2 regions of the Streptomyces achromogenes genome follow, and region 1 is predicted to be linked to the other one. Evidence: riboswitches for the same ligand, from Rfam matches in the RefSeq annotation. Region 1 holds a riboswitch; the other holds the start of a gene.
The links. Region 1 has a riboswitch for cobalamin ahead of QF032_RS36770 (ABC transporter substrate-binding protein). Riboswitches for the same ligand answer to the same signal wherever they lie in the genome.
Positions count from the first base shown of each region.

Region 2: linked by a shared signal. The riboswitch ahead of QF032_RS09935 (cobalamin biosynthesis protein) and the one ahead of QF032_RS36770 (ABC transporter substrate-binding protein) in region 1 are both predicted to bind cobalamin.

Region 1 is NZ_JAUSYH010000001.1:8,362,532-8,369,769, forward strand. It holds partial or broken gene QF032_RS36760 (ABC transporter ATP-binding protein) at 34-819, opposite strand; gene QF032_RS36765 (FecCD family ABC transporter permease) at 816-1,874, opposite strand; gene QF032_RS36770 (ABC transporter substrate-binding protein) at 1,871-2,923, opposite strand; cobalamin riboswitch at 3,014-3,140, opposite strand; gene QF032_RS36775 (protein kinase domain-containing protein) at 3,476-6,202, shown strand; gene QF032_RS36780 (VOC family protein) at 6,315-7,109, shown strand; gene QF032_RS36785 (FadR/GntR family transcriptional regulator) at 7,119-7,238, opposite strand, start outside.
Region 2 is NZ_JAUSYH010000001.1:2,190,812-2,198,049, reverse strand. It holds gene QF032_RS09950 (putative cobaltochelatase) at 1-680, opposite strand, end outside; gene QF032_RS09945 (hypothetical protein) at 677-853, opposite strand; gene QF032_RS09940 (cobyric acid synthase) at 850-2,382, opposite strand; gene QF032_RS09935 (cobalamin biosynthesis protein) at 2,379-3,323, opposite strand; cobalamin riboswitch at 3,424-3,561, opposite strand; gene QF032_RS09930 (hypothetical protein) at 3,766-3,987, opposite strand; gene QF032_RS09925 (inorganic phosphate transporter) at 4,022-5,284, opposite strand; partial or broken gene QF032_RS09920 (class II aldolase/adducin family protein) at 5,449-6,148, shown strand; gene QF032_RS09915 (alpha/beta hydrolase) at 6,252-7,238, shown strand, end outside.

The sequences.
Region 1 (7,238 bases):
GCCGTCCTGCTGCTCCCCGTTCCGCTCGGCGGGCAGGGCGCCCAGGAAGCGTATGTGCGGGCGGCCGTCGGGGCCGTGGCGGGTGAGGTCGGCCCGCACGCCGTAGACGTCGGCGATCAGCGCCTCGGTGAGCACCTCCTGCGGTGTGCCGCCGGCCACCGCCCTGCCCTGCTTGAGGACGACGACCCGGTCGCAGTACATCGCCGCCAGGTTCAGATCGTGCAGCGCGACGACAGTGGTCACTCCGAGCTCGGTGATCAGGTCCAGCAGCGCGAGCTGGTGCTGGATGTCGAGGTGGTTGGTGGGCTCGTCCAGCAGCAGTTCCCGCGGCTGCTGGGCGAGCGCGCGGGCGACCTGGACACGCTGGCGCTCCCCGCCGGAGAGGGTGTGCCACAGCCGGCCGGCCTTGTCGGCGAGACCGGTCCGCTCCAGCGCGGAACGGACCGCCGCCTCGTCCTCGGCCGAGGCGGCGCCCCAGGCCCGGCGATGCGGGACACGGCCCAGGCGTACGACGTCCAGGACGCTCAACGCGACCTGCGCGTCGGCCTGTTGCTCCACGACGGCGATCCGCCGGGCGACCGCCCGCCGCCCGAGCTGCGCCAGCGGACGGCCGTCGAGGGTGACGACTCCCGAGGCGGGGGCGAGGACGCCGGCGAGCAGACGCAGCAGCGTGGACTTGCCGGAGCCGTTCGGCCCGAGCAGGCCGGTGACGGTTCCCGGGCGCAGCGCGAGGCCGACCCCGTCCAGGATCAGCGAGCCGCCCGCCGTGTAGACGAGGCGGTCGCCGCGCAGGCCGGCGTCCTCGACGGTCCCGGTCATCGCGCGCTCCTGGTCCGGTACAGCACGAGGACGAACGCGGGGACGCCGATCAGCGAGGTCACCACGCCCACCGGCACCTCCTGCGGGTCCAAGGCGGTGCGGGCGAGGGTGTCCACCCACACCAGGAACACCGCCCCCGCCAGAGAGGTGGCCGGCAGCAGCCGGGTGTGTCCGGGACCGGTCAGGGCGCGGGCCGCGTGCGGGAGCACGAGGCCGACGAAGCCGATCGCCCCCGACGAACTGACCAGAGTGGCCGTCAGCAGGGCGGTGGCGCACAGCAGGACCAGCCGGGTGCGGGCCACGTGCACGCCCAGCGAGGCGGCCGCGTCCTGCCCGAACGCGAAGGCGTCCAGCGTCGTCGCGTACCCCGTGCACACCAGCAGCACCGCGGCCAGCACCGCCAGACCCAGGCCCACGTCCGCCCAGTCGGCCCCGCTGAGCGAGCCGAGCAGCCAGAACAGCACCCCGCGGGTGGTCTCCGCGTCGGCGGTCGTCATGACGACGAACGAGGTGAGCGCCGAGAACAGCTGCATCGCCGCCACCCCGGCGAGCACCACGCGGTCCGTGGCGCCCCCCAGGCTGTGACTGAGCAGCAGCACCAGCGCGAAGGAGACCGCCGCGCCCAGGAAGGCGCCCCCGGACACCGACAGGGCTCCGCCGCCCGCCCCGAGCACGACCACCACCACCGCGCCCGTCGAGGCCCCGGACGAGATCCCGAGGACGAACGGGTCGGCGAGCGGGTTGCGCAGCAGGGACTGCATCACCGCGCCGCACACCGCGAGACCCGCGCCGCACACCGCGGCGAGCAGGGTCCGGGGCAGCCGCAGGTTCCACACGATGCCGTCCCTCAACGGCGTCGACCCGGCCTCTCCGAAGCCGAGATGGGCGGCCACCGTGGACCACACGTCCCCGACCGCGATGTCCGCCGGACCGATGGTGATGGCCACGGCGACGGACGCGCACAGCAGCGCGAGACCGGCCGCCCACAGCAGTACGTGGCGCAGCCCCCGCGCCGCCACCGCGGGCGCGGCGGCCGCCGGTCCCGCGGCGCTCATCCCGCGAGACCGTACGCGCGCAGTGCCGCCGCCACCTTCTCCACGCCCTCGACCGTGCGCACGGTCGGGTTCATCGCCTGCCCGGACAGCAGCACGTACCGCTTCTCGCGTACCGCGGTCATGTTCCTGGTGACCGGATCGGACTCCAGGAACGCGATCTTCCGGGCCGCGGTCTCGGCCGTCTGCTGTCTGCGGGTCAGGTCGCCGATGACGAGGACGTCCGGGTCGCGGTCGGCGACCGTCTCCCAGTTGACCTGCGGCCACTCCTCCTCGGTGTCGTCGAAGACGTTCTTCGCGCCGAGTTCGCGGGTGATGACGCCGGGGGCGCCGCAGCAGCCGGCCATATAGGGGGACTGGGAGTTGGCGAACCAGTAGAGGAGGGTGACGTTCTCGGCATCGAGTCCCGAAGCGGCCCTGCTCACCCGGGTCTTCAGGTCGGCCACCAGTGTCTCGCCCCGCTTCTCCACCCCGAAGACCCTGGCCAGGTCGCGTACTTCGCCGTAGACCGCGTCCATGGTCAGCGGCTCGGTGCGGACGCCGTCGCCGTCGCCGCTGTTGTCCTTGCCGGAGCAGTCGGAGGGGGAGAGATAGGTCGGGACCCCGAGCTTCTCGAACTGGTCTCGGGTGGCCACCCCGCCCTTGCCGAGCGTGGAGGCGAACGAGGCGGCCACGAAGTCGGGTTCGACGTCCAGGACCTTCTCGAAGGAGGGCGCGTTGTCGGCCAGCCGCGTCACCCGGGCGTCGGCCTTCTCGAGGCTCTTGGGCAGCGGATCGGTCCAGGTGGCGGTGCCCGCCATCCGGTCGGCGAGCCCGAGGGAGAGCATGATCTCCGTCGTTCCCTGGTTGAGGGAGACCGCCCGCCGAGGGGGAGCGTCGATCCGCACCCGCTGTCCGCAGTTGTCGAGCGTGACCGGCCGGCCGGCCGTGTCGCTGTCGGCGGGACCGTCGGCGGAGGAGGCGGAGGGGGCGGCGGAGCCGCCGCAGCCGGTCGACAGGAGGACGCCCGCCAGGAACAGGACGGCAGAGCGGACGGGACGTGCGAACGGCACGGAGTTTCCTTCGGCGTCGAGGGCTCAAGCGCGAAGCCCGGTCGTACGGTGCGCTCCTCCGGCCGGTCTGCGACACCGGAGGCCGCCAGCAGGTCTTCGGACTCGGGGTCACCCGGGCGAGGCGCCTTCCCGGAGCGCGTGCGCGCCCCAGTGGCCGAAAGCCCCGCCCGTCGCCCTTACCGCTGCGCGTCAGCTCCGGAGTTCCACCGGATTCCCTGACCCCCGCGCGCCCGAGGGGCGCGCACGAGTACGACTGGCCTCGGCAAGCTACCACAGGCATCGGGGGCCCCGAGGAGGGTGACCTTCGGCACATCGGAGGTCTCCGGCCCGGCAAGTGCTTTCATCGTGCACCTGTTGCTCATCGCGCACTGTTCCCGCAGGGAAAGCACGTGTCACCCGACCTCTGACAGGACGTCACATGGACGCGGGAGAACCGGAGGACGGCCCGGCACTTACTTCCAGGTGCGTGAAGCCGCGGGGGAGGAGACGCTCCAGCCCGCCGTCCCAGCGCCTAGTCTGTGGTCCGGACCCCACCGGGCCTTCCCCCGCAGCGTGGGCGGGATCTCCGCCCGTCACCACCGAGAACAGGCGGCCGAGGGCATGCAGCCACTGCGCCCAGAAGACCCCGAGCAGCTCGGGCCCTACCGGCTCGTGGCCCGGCTCGGCGCCGGCGGCATGGGCCGGGTCTATCTGGCGCGGTCGTCGGCCGGCCGTGTCGTCGCGGTCAAGGTGATCCGTCCCGAGATGGCGGACGACGACAACTTCCGCATTCGCTTCCGGCGGGAGGTGGCGGCCGCGGCGGCGGTCGGCGGCGCCTACACGGCGCACGTCGTGGACGCCGCCCCGGACGACGAGACGCCCTGGCTCGCCACCGACCACGTACCCGGCCCCACCCTGGCCGAGGCGGTCGCCGCCCACGGGCCGCTGCCGGTGGAGACGGTCCTCGCGCTGGGCGCGGGCGTCGCCGAGGCGCTCATGGCGGTGCACGCCGAAGGGCTCGTGCACCGTGACCTCAAACCGTCCAACGTGCTGCTCGCGGCGGACGGCCCGCGGGTCATCGACTTCGGCATCGTGCGCGCCCGTGACGGCTATGAACTCACCGGTTCCGGCACGCTGTTCGGCTCCCTCGACTACATGTGCCCGGAGCAGGCCACCGGGGACCCGATGGGCCCTGAGGGCGACGTCTTCTGCCTCGGCTCGGTGCTCGCCTTCGCCGCGTCCGGCCGCTCGCCGTTCGGCGGGGCGGTGGGCGCGGCGCTGCTCTACCAGGTGGCCCACGGGTCGCCCGACCTGAGCCAGGTGCCCGAACCGCTGGACAAGATCATCAGTCTCTGTCACGCCAAGGACCCGGCCCTGAGGATCCACCCCGACCGGCTCTCCGCGGCCTGCGCTCCCGGCGGCGCCGAACAGGTGCTGACACAGGGCTGGTTGCCCGCGCCCCTGGCCGCCATGGTCGCCGCCCACCGGGCGGCCGTGCGGGACCTGGACCGCCTGGCGGCGGCGGACGTGGTCCCGCGGCCCGGCGCCTTCGCGCCGCCGGCGCCGACGCCCGACCCGGAGCCCGTCGCAGAACCTTCCGAGCCCTACCGGCGGAGGGCGGCCCACCCGGCCGCCGACCGGCCGGCGTATGGCGCTGCCGACAGCGAATGCGCAGGCGAGAGCGGGGGCGGAAACCGGAACGGAAACAGAACCGGAAACGGAAACCGAAGCCGCGGCGAGGGCGCCGGGGCCGTCGGCGGTGTGCAACCCTCCACGGTGCTGCCGGGAGCCGAGTCGTTCGTCTCGCCGGACGAGCCGGCCCACGCCCACGCCCGAGCTCAAGACCACGCCCAGGCCCGACGCCTGGCCCAGCCGCTGACCGAGGCGCAGGCGCTCACGCGGGCCGAGTCCCGGGCAGAAGCACGAGCCCGGGCCGCAGCCCGGACCGCAGTCGAGGCCGCAGCCCGGGCCGCGGTGCGGTCCGAAGCCCCGTCGCGGGACGAGGCCGAAGACCAGCCCGAGGCGCGAGCGCAGGCGTCCCAACCGGCGTACGTCCGGTCGAAGGCGCCGGGTCCGGCGCCGTCGCCGCAACCGGCGTCGAAACGTTCCGCCGCGCCCGCGCACCACCGCGCGCCCGTGCGCACCGCAGTCACCCGGCGCACGGTCCTGGCGGCGACCGCCGGCACCGCGCTGGTAGCCGGTGCGGCATTCGCCCTCCGCGGAACGCCGGGCGCGGAATCGGCGCGTCCGCTCGGCCGGGCCCCCGAGCCGGCCTGGGTCTACCGGGGCGCACCGCTGCTGCAGGCCCCGGCCGTCTTCCACGACGGCACAGCCCTGCTGAAGACCCGTCCCGGTGACATGATCGGCCTGGACGTGAAGAACGGCTCGCGGCCCCGTTGGGTGTACCAGGGGATCAGCCTCTCGCCCGGGCCCGTCCTGCTGGTCCACGGCGCGGCGGTCGCGCTGGGTGCGGGCGCGACGGTGATCGGCGTGGACCCGGTGGGCGGCGCGGAGCGGTTCACCCTCGACTTCGGCGAGGACTACCGGTTCGACCAGTTGCTGGGCGGCTACGACGATCACAGCGTCTCGGTGCTCGGCGCCAAGCTGCAGCGCCGGTCGGGGGAGCAGGGCGTGGCGACCTCCACGGACTCCGTGTTCGGCGTCGACATCGCGGCGCGTCAGGCCCTTGTCATACCGATCGATCCGCAGGACGTCGGCATCGCGCTGCGGCCCGTCATCACCGACGAGTACTTCGTCTACGCCGACGGACTGCGCAACGTCGCCGTCCGCGGCACCCGTGACAGCGGCAGCCTGCGCTGGCGGCACCAGGTCGGATACGACCTCAGGCCGGGCCTGGCCGTGCTCGGGCAGACCGTCTTCGCGATCGGCTCCGAGCTCATCGCCCTCGACCTGGGCACCGGCAGGCTCCGATGGAACACGAAGGCGGAACGGGGCATGTACGCCTCCCTCGGAGCCGTCGGCAACACCGTCTACGTCACCGGCACGGACCCTTGCGGCGTGTACGCCTTCGACGCGCGCAACGGCTCCCGGCGCTGGTTCTGCGAGACGCCCCGCCTCGACATGGACAGCCCGGTCGCGGTGGGCTCGAACGCCGTGTACGTGACGGCCTTCGAGAACAAGGACGGCTTCTACGCGATCGACACCGCCTCGGGCCGTCTGCTGTGGAACTTCACCGACGGCCGGGAGACCGGCGTCAACCGGTGGCAGCTCTCCTGCGACGGCGCCGGACACCTGGTGGCCCAGCACTTCGACCGGGTCTACGGGCTGCCCGTCACCTGAGGCCGGCGGGAACCGCCACTCGTTCGGCGCGCGACGCGCGGCGGCCGACGCGCGAGCACCGCAGCCCGGTGCCACGCTGAGGACGTTGACGGATCTGCGAAAGGCCAACGCCGTGATGACCACCGACCCCACCCCCGGCGCCCCCTGCTGGCTCGACCTCGGCACTCCCGACGTCCCGGCCGCCGCGGCCTTCTACGGCGCCGTGCTCGGCTGGCGCTACGAGCCCATGGAGGGACAGGACGCGGAAGGCGGGATGTTCCAGAAGGACGGCAAGACCGTCGCCGGGCTCGGCAAACTGACCGAGGAGGGGGCCCGCTCCGCCTGGATGATCTACTACACGGTCACCGACGCGGACGCCACGACCAGGGCCGTCGAGAGCGCCGGCGGCACCGTGCGGCTGGCGACCAGAGATCTCGGCGACTGGGGCCGGATGGCGCAGTACAGCGACCCGCTGGGCGGCCAGTTCGCGGTCTGGCAGCCGGGCAAGAACGCCGGCTTCGAGCTCGTCGACGAGCCGGGCTCGCTGTGCTGGACAGAGCTGTACACGACCGACGCCCCGGCGGCGAAGGAGTTCTACGGCGGTGTGTTCGGCTGGAGTTTCAGCGCGATGGAGCTGCCGGGCGGCGGCGGCGAGTACTCCCTCGTCACGCCGGAGGGGCTGCCCGAGGAGCGCATGCAGGGCGGTGTCATGCAGCTGCGCGCGCAGGACCTCGCCCTGACGGACGGGCGGCCCTACTGGCACCCGGTCTTCGCCGTCGCCGACTGTGACGCCGCGGTCGCCGCCGTCACCGGGAACGGCGGCAGTGTGCAGATGGGTCCGCAGGACGCGCCGGGCGTCGGCCGGCTGGCCGTCTGTCTCGACCCGTCGAACGCGGACTTCGTGGTGCTCACCCCGACCGCGGGCTGAGCCGCGACCTCAGGCGGCCGTACCGCCCGCTCCGGGGGCGCCCTCCGTGCGCAGGTGCTCCCTCAGCCACCCTTCGGTGGTGCTCACGTGCATCAGGGCGGCGGCCTGGCTGAGGGTGGCGTCGCGGGC
Region 2 (7,238 bases), 6.2 Mb from region 1:
AACGCCTCGGGGTCGTCGTCGTGCGCGAGCCGCCGCCGCACCACCTCCACCCGCTGGTCGGGCTCGCGCGAGGCCGCCACCTCCACCGTCAGCCCGAACCGGTCGAGCAACTGCGGCCGCAGCTCGCCCTCCTCGGGGTTCATGGTGCCGACGAGCAGGAACCGGGCCGCGTGCCGTACGGAGACGCCCTCGCGCTCGACGTACGAGGCGCCCATCGCGGCCGCGTCCAGCAGCAGGTCGACCAGATGGTCGTGGAGGAGGTTGACCTCGTCGACGTAGAGGATGCCCCGGTGCGCGTCGGCGAGGAGTCCCGGCTCGAAGGCCTTCACGCCCTCCGCCAGCGCCCGTTCGATGTCCAGCGCTCCCACCAGCCGGTCCTCGGAGGCGCCCACCGGCAGTTCGACCATCCGCGCCGGCCGTGTCTCGGACGCCCCCCGCTCGTGCGGTCCGTCCGGGCAGGCCGGGTCGGGCGAGGCCGGGTCGCAGGAGAACCGGCAGCCGGTCACCGCGTCCAGCGCCGGCATGAGCGCCGACAGCGCCCGTACCGCCGTCGACTTGGCGGTGCCCTTCTCGCCGCGCACCAGCACACCGCCCACCGCCGGCGACACGGCGTTCAGCAGCAGCGCGAGCCGCAGGTCGTCCTGGCCGACGACGGCCGTGAACGGGAAAGGAGTACTCACTTCTCGTTGCCTTCCAACTCGCCCTCCGGCGCGGGACGGACGTCCCGCAGCCGTTCGGTGGTGGCGCGCCGCGGCCACCGGCCGGACTCTTTCTGGAACGGGTCGCCGCCGGCCGACGGCGACGGCCCGGCGCCCACGCGGTCGACCACGCGCCCGCTCGTGCGCCCGCTCACGCGGGCGCTCCCGGGGGAACGAACGGCAGTCCCCGCGGCGCGCCCGACTCGATCAGCCGCCAGAGCGCGTCGGTGTCCGCGTGCTCCTCGATCAGGTCGCCGAGCCGGTCCAGCTGTTCCTCGCGCAGCGCGGCGAACGAGGTGTCGGGAGCGGGCACGAAACGCCGGCCCGCGGCCGCGGCCACCTCGCGCAGGAATGCCCGCCGGAACCCGTCCGACTCCAGCGAGCCGTGCCAGTGCGTGCCCCACACCTGCCCGACCCGGCAGCCGTCCAGGGGGTTCCCGCGGTCGTCGCGCAGGAACGCCTCCCCGCCGTCCACGGTGGCCACCCCGTGGTGGATCTCGTACCCCTCGACGGACTCGCCGAGGGCTTCGCCCACCGGGCGGGTGAGGGTCTTCTCCGGGGCGAACCGCACCCGCACGGGGAGCAGGCCGAGCCCGTCGACCCGGCCGAGCCGGCTCTCGACCTCGTCCTCGATCCGCGTGCCGAGGATCTGGTAGCCCCCGCAGACGCCGAGGACGGGCCGCTGCTCGGCGGCCCGGCGCACCAGCGCGTCGGCGAGGCCGCGTTCGCGCAGCCACTGAAGCGCCCGCACGGTGCCCCGGGTGCCCGGTACGACGACCAGGTCGGCGTCGGCCAGTTCCTCGGGCCGGTCGACGAACCGCACGACGACGCCGGGCTCGGCGGCCAGCGCGTCCACGTCGGTGAAGTTGGACATCAGCGGGACCGCGCAGACGGCGACCCGCAGCACGTCCTCGCCGACCGGCGGAGCGGTGTTCGACTCCCGCACGGTCCCCCGCAGCGAGACCCTCAGCCCGTCCTCCTCGTCGATCCCGAGCCCGTGCCGGAACGGCAGCACCCCGTACGTCCGCCGTCCGGTGAGCCCGTGCAGCATGTCCAGGCCCGGCTCCAGCAGGGAGACGTCCCCGCGGAACTTGTTGACGAGGAACCCGGCGACCAGTTCCTGGTCCTCGGGCGACAGCAGGGCGACGGTGCCGAAGAACGACGCGAAGACCCCGCCCCGGTCGATGTCGCCGACGACGAGCACGGGCAGCCGCGCGCTCCGCGCGATCCCCATGTTCACGATGTCGGTCCGCCGCAGGTTGATCTCGGCGGGACTGCCCGCCCCCTCACAGATCACCGCGTCATACGTGCCCCGCAACTCGGCGAGACAGTCGAGAACGGTGCCGAGGAGTCTTTGCTGCCGGCCCCCGTGGTACCCGCGGGCGCTCATCTCGCCCACCGGCCTGCCCAGCAGCACGACCTGGCTGCTGCGCTCCCCGCCCGGCTTGAGGAGCACGGGGTTCATCAGCGCGGTCGGCTCCACCCGGCAGGCCTGCGCCTGCATGGCCTGCGCCCGCCCGATCTCGGCGCCCTCCCGTGTCACGAAGGAGTTGAGGGACATGTTCTGCGCCTTGAACGGCGCGACCTTGACGCCCTGTCGCACCAGCCACCGGCAGATCCCGGCGGTGACGACGCTCTTGCCGGCGTCGGAGGTCGTGCCGGCGACGAGGAGCCCCCCGCTCATGACTGACGTCCCTTCGCGACCAGGCGCGCGGCGACGGTGACGCCGAGCGCGAGCAGACCGACGCGGCGGGAGAGCCGCGCGGCGCGTTCGATGTCGTGCACGGCGACGGGCCGTCCGGCCGCCCCGTTGAGCACCGGGCGGTGTTCGACCCGGCCGCCGTACGCCAGGGTCCCGCCCAGCCGTACCCCGAGGGCGCCCGCGAAAGACGCCTCCACGGGGCCCGCGTTGGGGCTCGGGTGACTGCGGGCGTCGGCGCGCCAGGCCCGCAGCGCGCCGCGCGGGTCGTCCCCCGCGGCGGCGGCCAGCACGGCGGTCAGCCGCGCCCCGGGCCACCCGGCGAGGTCGTCGAGCCGGGCGGCGGCCCAGCCGAAGCGCAGGTACCGCGGCGAGCGGTGACCTACCATCGCGTCAAGGGTGTTGACGGCCCGGAACCCGACCAGTCCCGGCACGCCGCCCACGGCGCCCCACACCAGCGCCCCGACGACGGCGTCGGAGGTGTTCTCGGCGACGGACTCCACGACGGCCCGGGCGATCCCGTCGGCGTCCAGCGCCTGGGGGTCCCGCCCGCACAGACGCGGTAGCCGTGCGCGGGCCGCCTCGACGTCCCCCGCCTCCAGGGCCCGCCCGATCGCGCGGGCCTCGCGGACGAGCGAACTGCCCCCGACGACGGCCCAGGTGGCGGCGGCGGTCAGGGCGACGGAGGCGGCGGGGGAGTGGCGCACACCCCGTGAGGCGACGGCCCCGAGGGCCACGGCGCCGCCCGCGCACACGGCGGTGTGCAGGGCGCCCCACCCCCGGTTGTCCCGCCACAGCAGCCGTTCGACGGCGCCCGCGGCCCGCCCGAACCCGGCGACCGGATGCCCGCGGCGGGGATCGCCGAGGAGCAGGTCGCCGAGCAGGCCGGCGGCGGCGCCGTACGCGTGGACGCGCTCGGCACCCATCGGGTCAGCCGGCTGTGGGGGCGGGGGTCGGGTCGGTGGTGACGCTCGGTCGGCAGCCGCACATGGCAGAGGTCCTCACTCAGGGTGTCCACGCCCTGGTTCGACGAGACCGGCGGCGAGAGTTCCTGGCTCCCGGGGGTTTCCTCCCGGTGACAGTGGCGGGACCGCGCCGGACTCGCACCGGCTTCCTCTTCTGCCGCCGTAATGGCCCGGGCAGTCCACCACGGGCCCGGAAGGGCCGTCAACTTGCTGTTGACCTGCGCGGGGAGGATGTGCAGAACCCCACACGGCGGGGCCGGCGGGGTTCGGGAACGGGGTGCGGGGAGCGGGTACGGGCACGCGATGCGCGGCCGGGCACGGGAACGGGGTGCGGCACGGCGATCCGTCCCGCACCCCTGAGGCCCACGTCCCGTCGGTCCACGACCCGCCGGACGACGGCGCGTCAGACCACGATCAGCGAGATGCCGTAGGCCACCGCCGCCGCGCAGGCGGCGAAGCACGCGTACGCGCCCGTCACCGCGAGGGCGGCCGAGCCGCCCTCGGCCGTCGCGCGTTCCCTGCGCGACAGGCCCATGACGCCGAGGGTGAACAGGGCGACGAGGCCCACGGTGACCACGAGGCTGACGCCGAACACGGAGCCCAGGGCTGCCCAGTCGATCTTCATGCCGGTTCTCTTCCTTCGTTCCGGTGGCGCGGGCTCAGACGGCCGCGGCCGGGGGAGCGGCGGGGGCGGGCGGCGCGGCCGACGCGGCCGGCGCCGGGATGGTGGCCGTCAGGACCGTCGTGACGTCCTCGGCCGGCGTGCCCGTGGGCGGCGGCGCGACCATGGCGATGGCCGTGGTGATCACACCGGCCGGCTCCTCGGACTCGTTGACGTTCGACGCGTCGACGACCTCGCGCCGGGAGATCTTCCAGATGGCCGCGCTGGAGGCGATCAGGAAGACGGCGACCACGGCCGTGCCCCAGTCGCCGAGCCCGGTGACCGACTCGGCGAGCGCGCCCACCAGGGCGGCGGCCGGGAGGGTCAGACCCCACGCGACGAACATGCGGGTCGCGGTCGACCAGCGGACCACGCCGCCCTTGCGGCCCAGCCCCGCGCCCATCACCGCACCGGAGACCGAATGCGTGGTGGAGAGGGAGAAGCCGAGGTGAGAGGAGGCCAGGATGACCGTCGCGGCACTGGTCTGCGCCGCGAAGCCCTGCTGCGGCTGGAGATCGGTCAGCCCCTTGCCCATCGTGCGGATGATGCGCCAGCCGCCGAGGTAGGTGCCGAGCGCGATGGCCAGACCGGCCGAGAGGATGACCCAGGTGGGCGGGTCGGAGTCGGGCGCCACGGCGCCGCCGGCCACCAGGGCCAGGGTGATGATGCCCATCGTCTTCTGGGCGTCGTTGGTGCCGTGGGCGAGGGAGACCAGGCCGGCCGAGGCGATCTGGCCCGCGCGGTAGCCCTTGTCCGCGGCCCTGCCGTCGGCCTTGCGGCCCAGCGTGTAGGAGAGGCGGGTGGCGAACATCGCCGCGACGCCCGCGACGATCGGCGCGGCGACCGCCGGCAGCAGCACCTTGGTGACCAGCACGTCGCCGTGCACCGCGCCCGTACCGGCCGAGGCGATGGTGGCGCCGATCAGACCGCCCATCAGGGCGTGCGAGGAGCTGGAGGGCAGGCCCACCAGCCAGGTCAGCAGGTTCCAGAGGATCGCGCCGACCAGGGCGGCGAAGATGACCTCGGGACGGATGCCGGTCTCGTCGACGAGACCCTTGGAGATCGTGTTGGCGACCTCCACCGAGAGGAAGGCTCCCACAAGGTTCAGCACGGCGGACATGGCCACCGCGACCTTGGGCTTGAGTGCACCGGTCGAGATGGTCGTGGCCATCGCGTTGGCGGTGTCGTGAAAACCGTTCGTGAAATCAAACGCAAGTGCGGTTACCACCACAATCGCGAGGATCAGCGAGAAGTTTTCCATTTACCCAGGCAATCGTTCGAAGTCATTGGCTGATTGACCGTAGGCAACCCGGGTGAACGGAAGATGAACTGAGGCGGGCGTCACGGTGTCCGGATGACACGGGTGCGCTATCGCCCGCGCGCGGGGCGCCGACCGCCCCCGGGAGGGCCTGGCAGGATCGCGGCATGGCTGAGCATCGAGGCGAACGACCGGACGTCCGGCGGCGGGGGCGGCAGGCCTCGCCCGAGGAGGCGCGGGCCTGGGCGGAACTGGTGGCGGCCGCCCGCCCGCACGGTCGCCGACGGGCTGGTCGTCGGCACTTCGGGCAACGTCTCGGTGCGCGTCGGCGACACCGTGCTCGTGACGCCGTCCGGCGTGCCCTACGAGCGGCTGGCCCCGGCCGACGTCACGGGCGTCGACCTCACCGGCCGGCAGGTCCTCGGCGCGCTGGTCCCCACCAGCGAACTGCCCATGCATCTGGCCGTGTACCGGGCCACCGACGCCGGGGCGATCGTGCACACCCACGCCGTGCACGCCACCGCCGTCTCCACCCTCGTCGACGAACTCCCCCTGATCCACTACATGGCGAGCGCGCTCGGCGGACCCGTCCGCGTCGCGCCCTACGCCGCGTACGGCACCGAGGAGCTGGCCGCGCACACGCTCCGGGCCCTCGAGGGGCGGTCCGGCTGCCTCCTGCGCAACCACGGCACCCTGACCCATGGCGCCGGGCTCGACCAGGCGTACGACCGCACGGCCCAACTGGAGTGGATGTGCCGCCTGTGGCTGACCGCTTCCTCGGTGCCCGGCCGCACGCCCGCACTGCTGACGGAGGAACAGGTCGCCCAGGTTGGGGAGCGTCTGCGGGGGTACGGCCAGCCGGACTGACGGCCGCGGCCGAGGGCCCGGCCGACGGTCGTGGCTTCGGCGCGCGTCACCCCGGCCGGCCGCACCACTGGCCGGTCCGCGGGATGGCCGGGACACTGGGCTCGTGCGCACTGTCACAGCGACGGCCGCCGCCGTCACCGCAGCCCTGGCCGCCGGCGCCGCCGGTGTCGTCGCCGGCCGGTTCGCCAGCGACGTCGCGTTGAAGGCGCCGCCCGGCCGGCCCCTGCCCACCGAACCCCGGCTCACCGTGCACGGCACGGCCGCCGGACAGGTCACCCTCACGCGCGACCTCGCGGCCTTGCGCCCCGGCGCCTACGGCCTCTCCGGCGACGGTTCCCACGCCGTCGTCGGCCCGGTCCTGCCCGACGCCCCGCACACCGCCGACACCGTCGTCCGTCGGCTGGAACGCGTCACCCACGGCTCCCTGGACGCCGGTGACGCGGTCCGGCTCACCCCGAACCTGTACGTCGGCGACCCCGGCACCGCCCTCGGTCTCGACCACGCCGACGTCGACGTGCCCGGCGAACTGGGCAACCTGCCCGCCTGGTTCGTCCCCGGAGCCCGTCGCACCTGGGTGATCGCCGTGCACGGTCTGGGGACCACCCGGGAACACGCCCTCAACCTCATCGGCTTCCTGCACGGCGCCCGCTTCCCCGTGCTCGCCCTCGCCTACCGCGGAGACCTCGGCGCGCCCCGTTCCCCGGACGGCCTGAACCACCTCGGCGCGACCGAGTGGCGCGACCTGGACGCGGCGATGCGGTACGCCGTGCGCTACGGCGCCCGGCGCGTCGTCCTGCTCGGCTGGTCCACGGGCGCCGCCATGGCCCTGCGCGCCGCCGCCGACTCCGGCCTGCGCGACCTGGTCTCGGGACTCGTGCTGGACTCCCCGGTCCTCGACTGGCGGACGACGGTGCGCGCCCTCGCCGCCGCCCGGCACACCCCCGCCGTCCTGCTGCCGCTCGCCGTCCGCGCCGCCGAGGGCCGCACCGGCATGGCGGGCGGCGCGCCCGGCGGCACGGGCGGACCCGGCGGCGCGGACGGCAGCCCGGCCCGGCTGCGGGTCCCGACCCTGATCCTCCACGGACCCGAC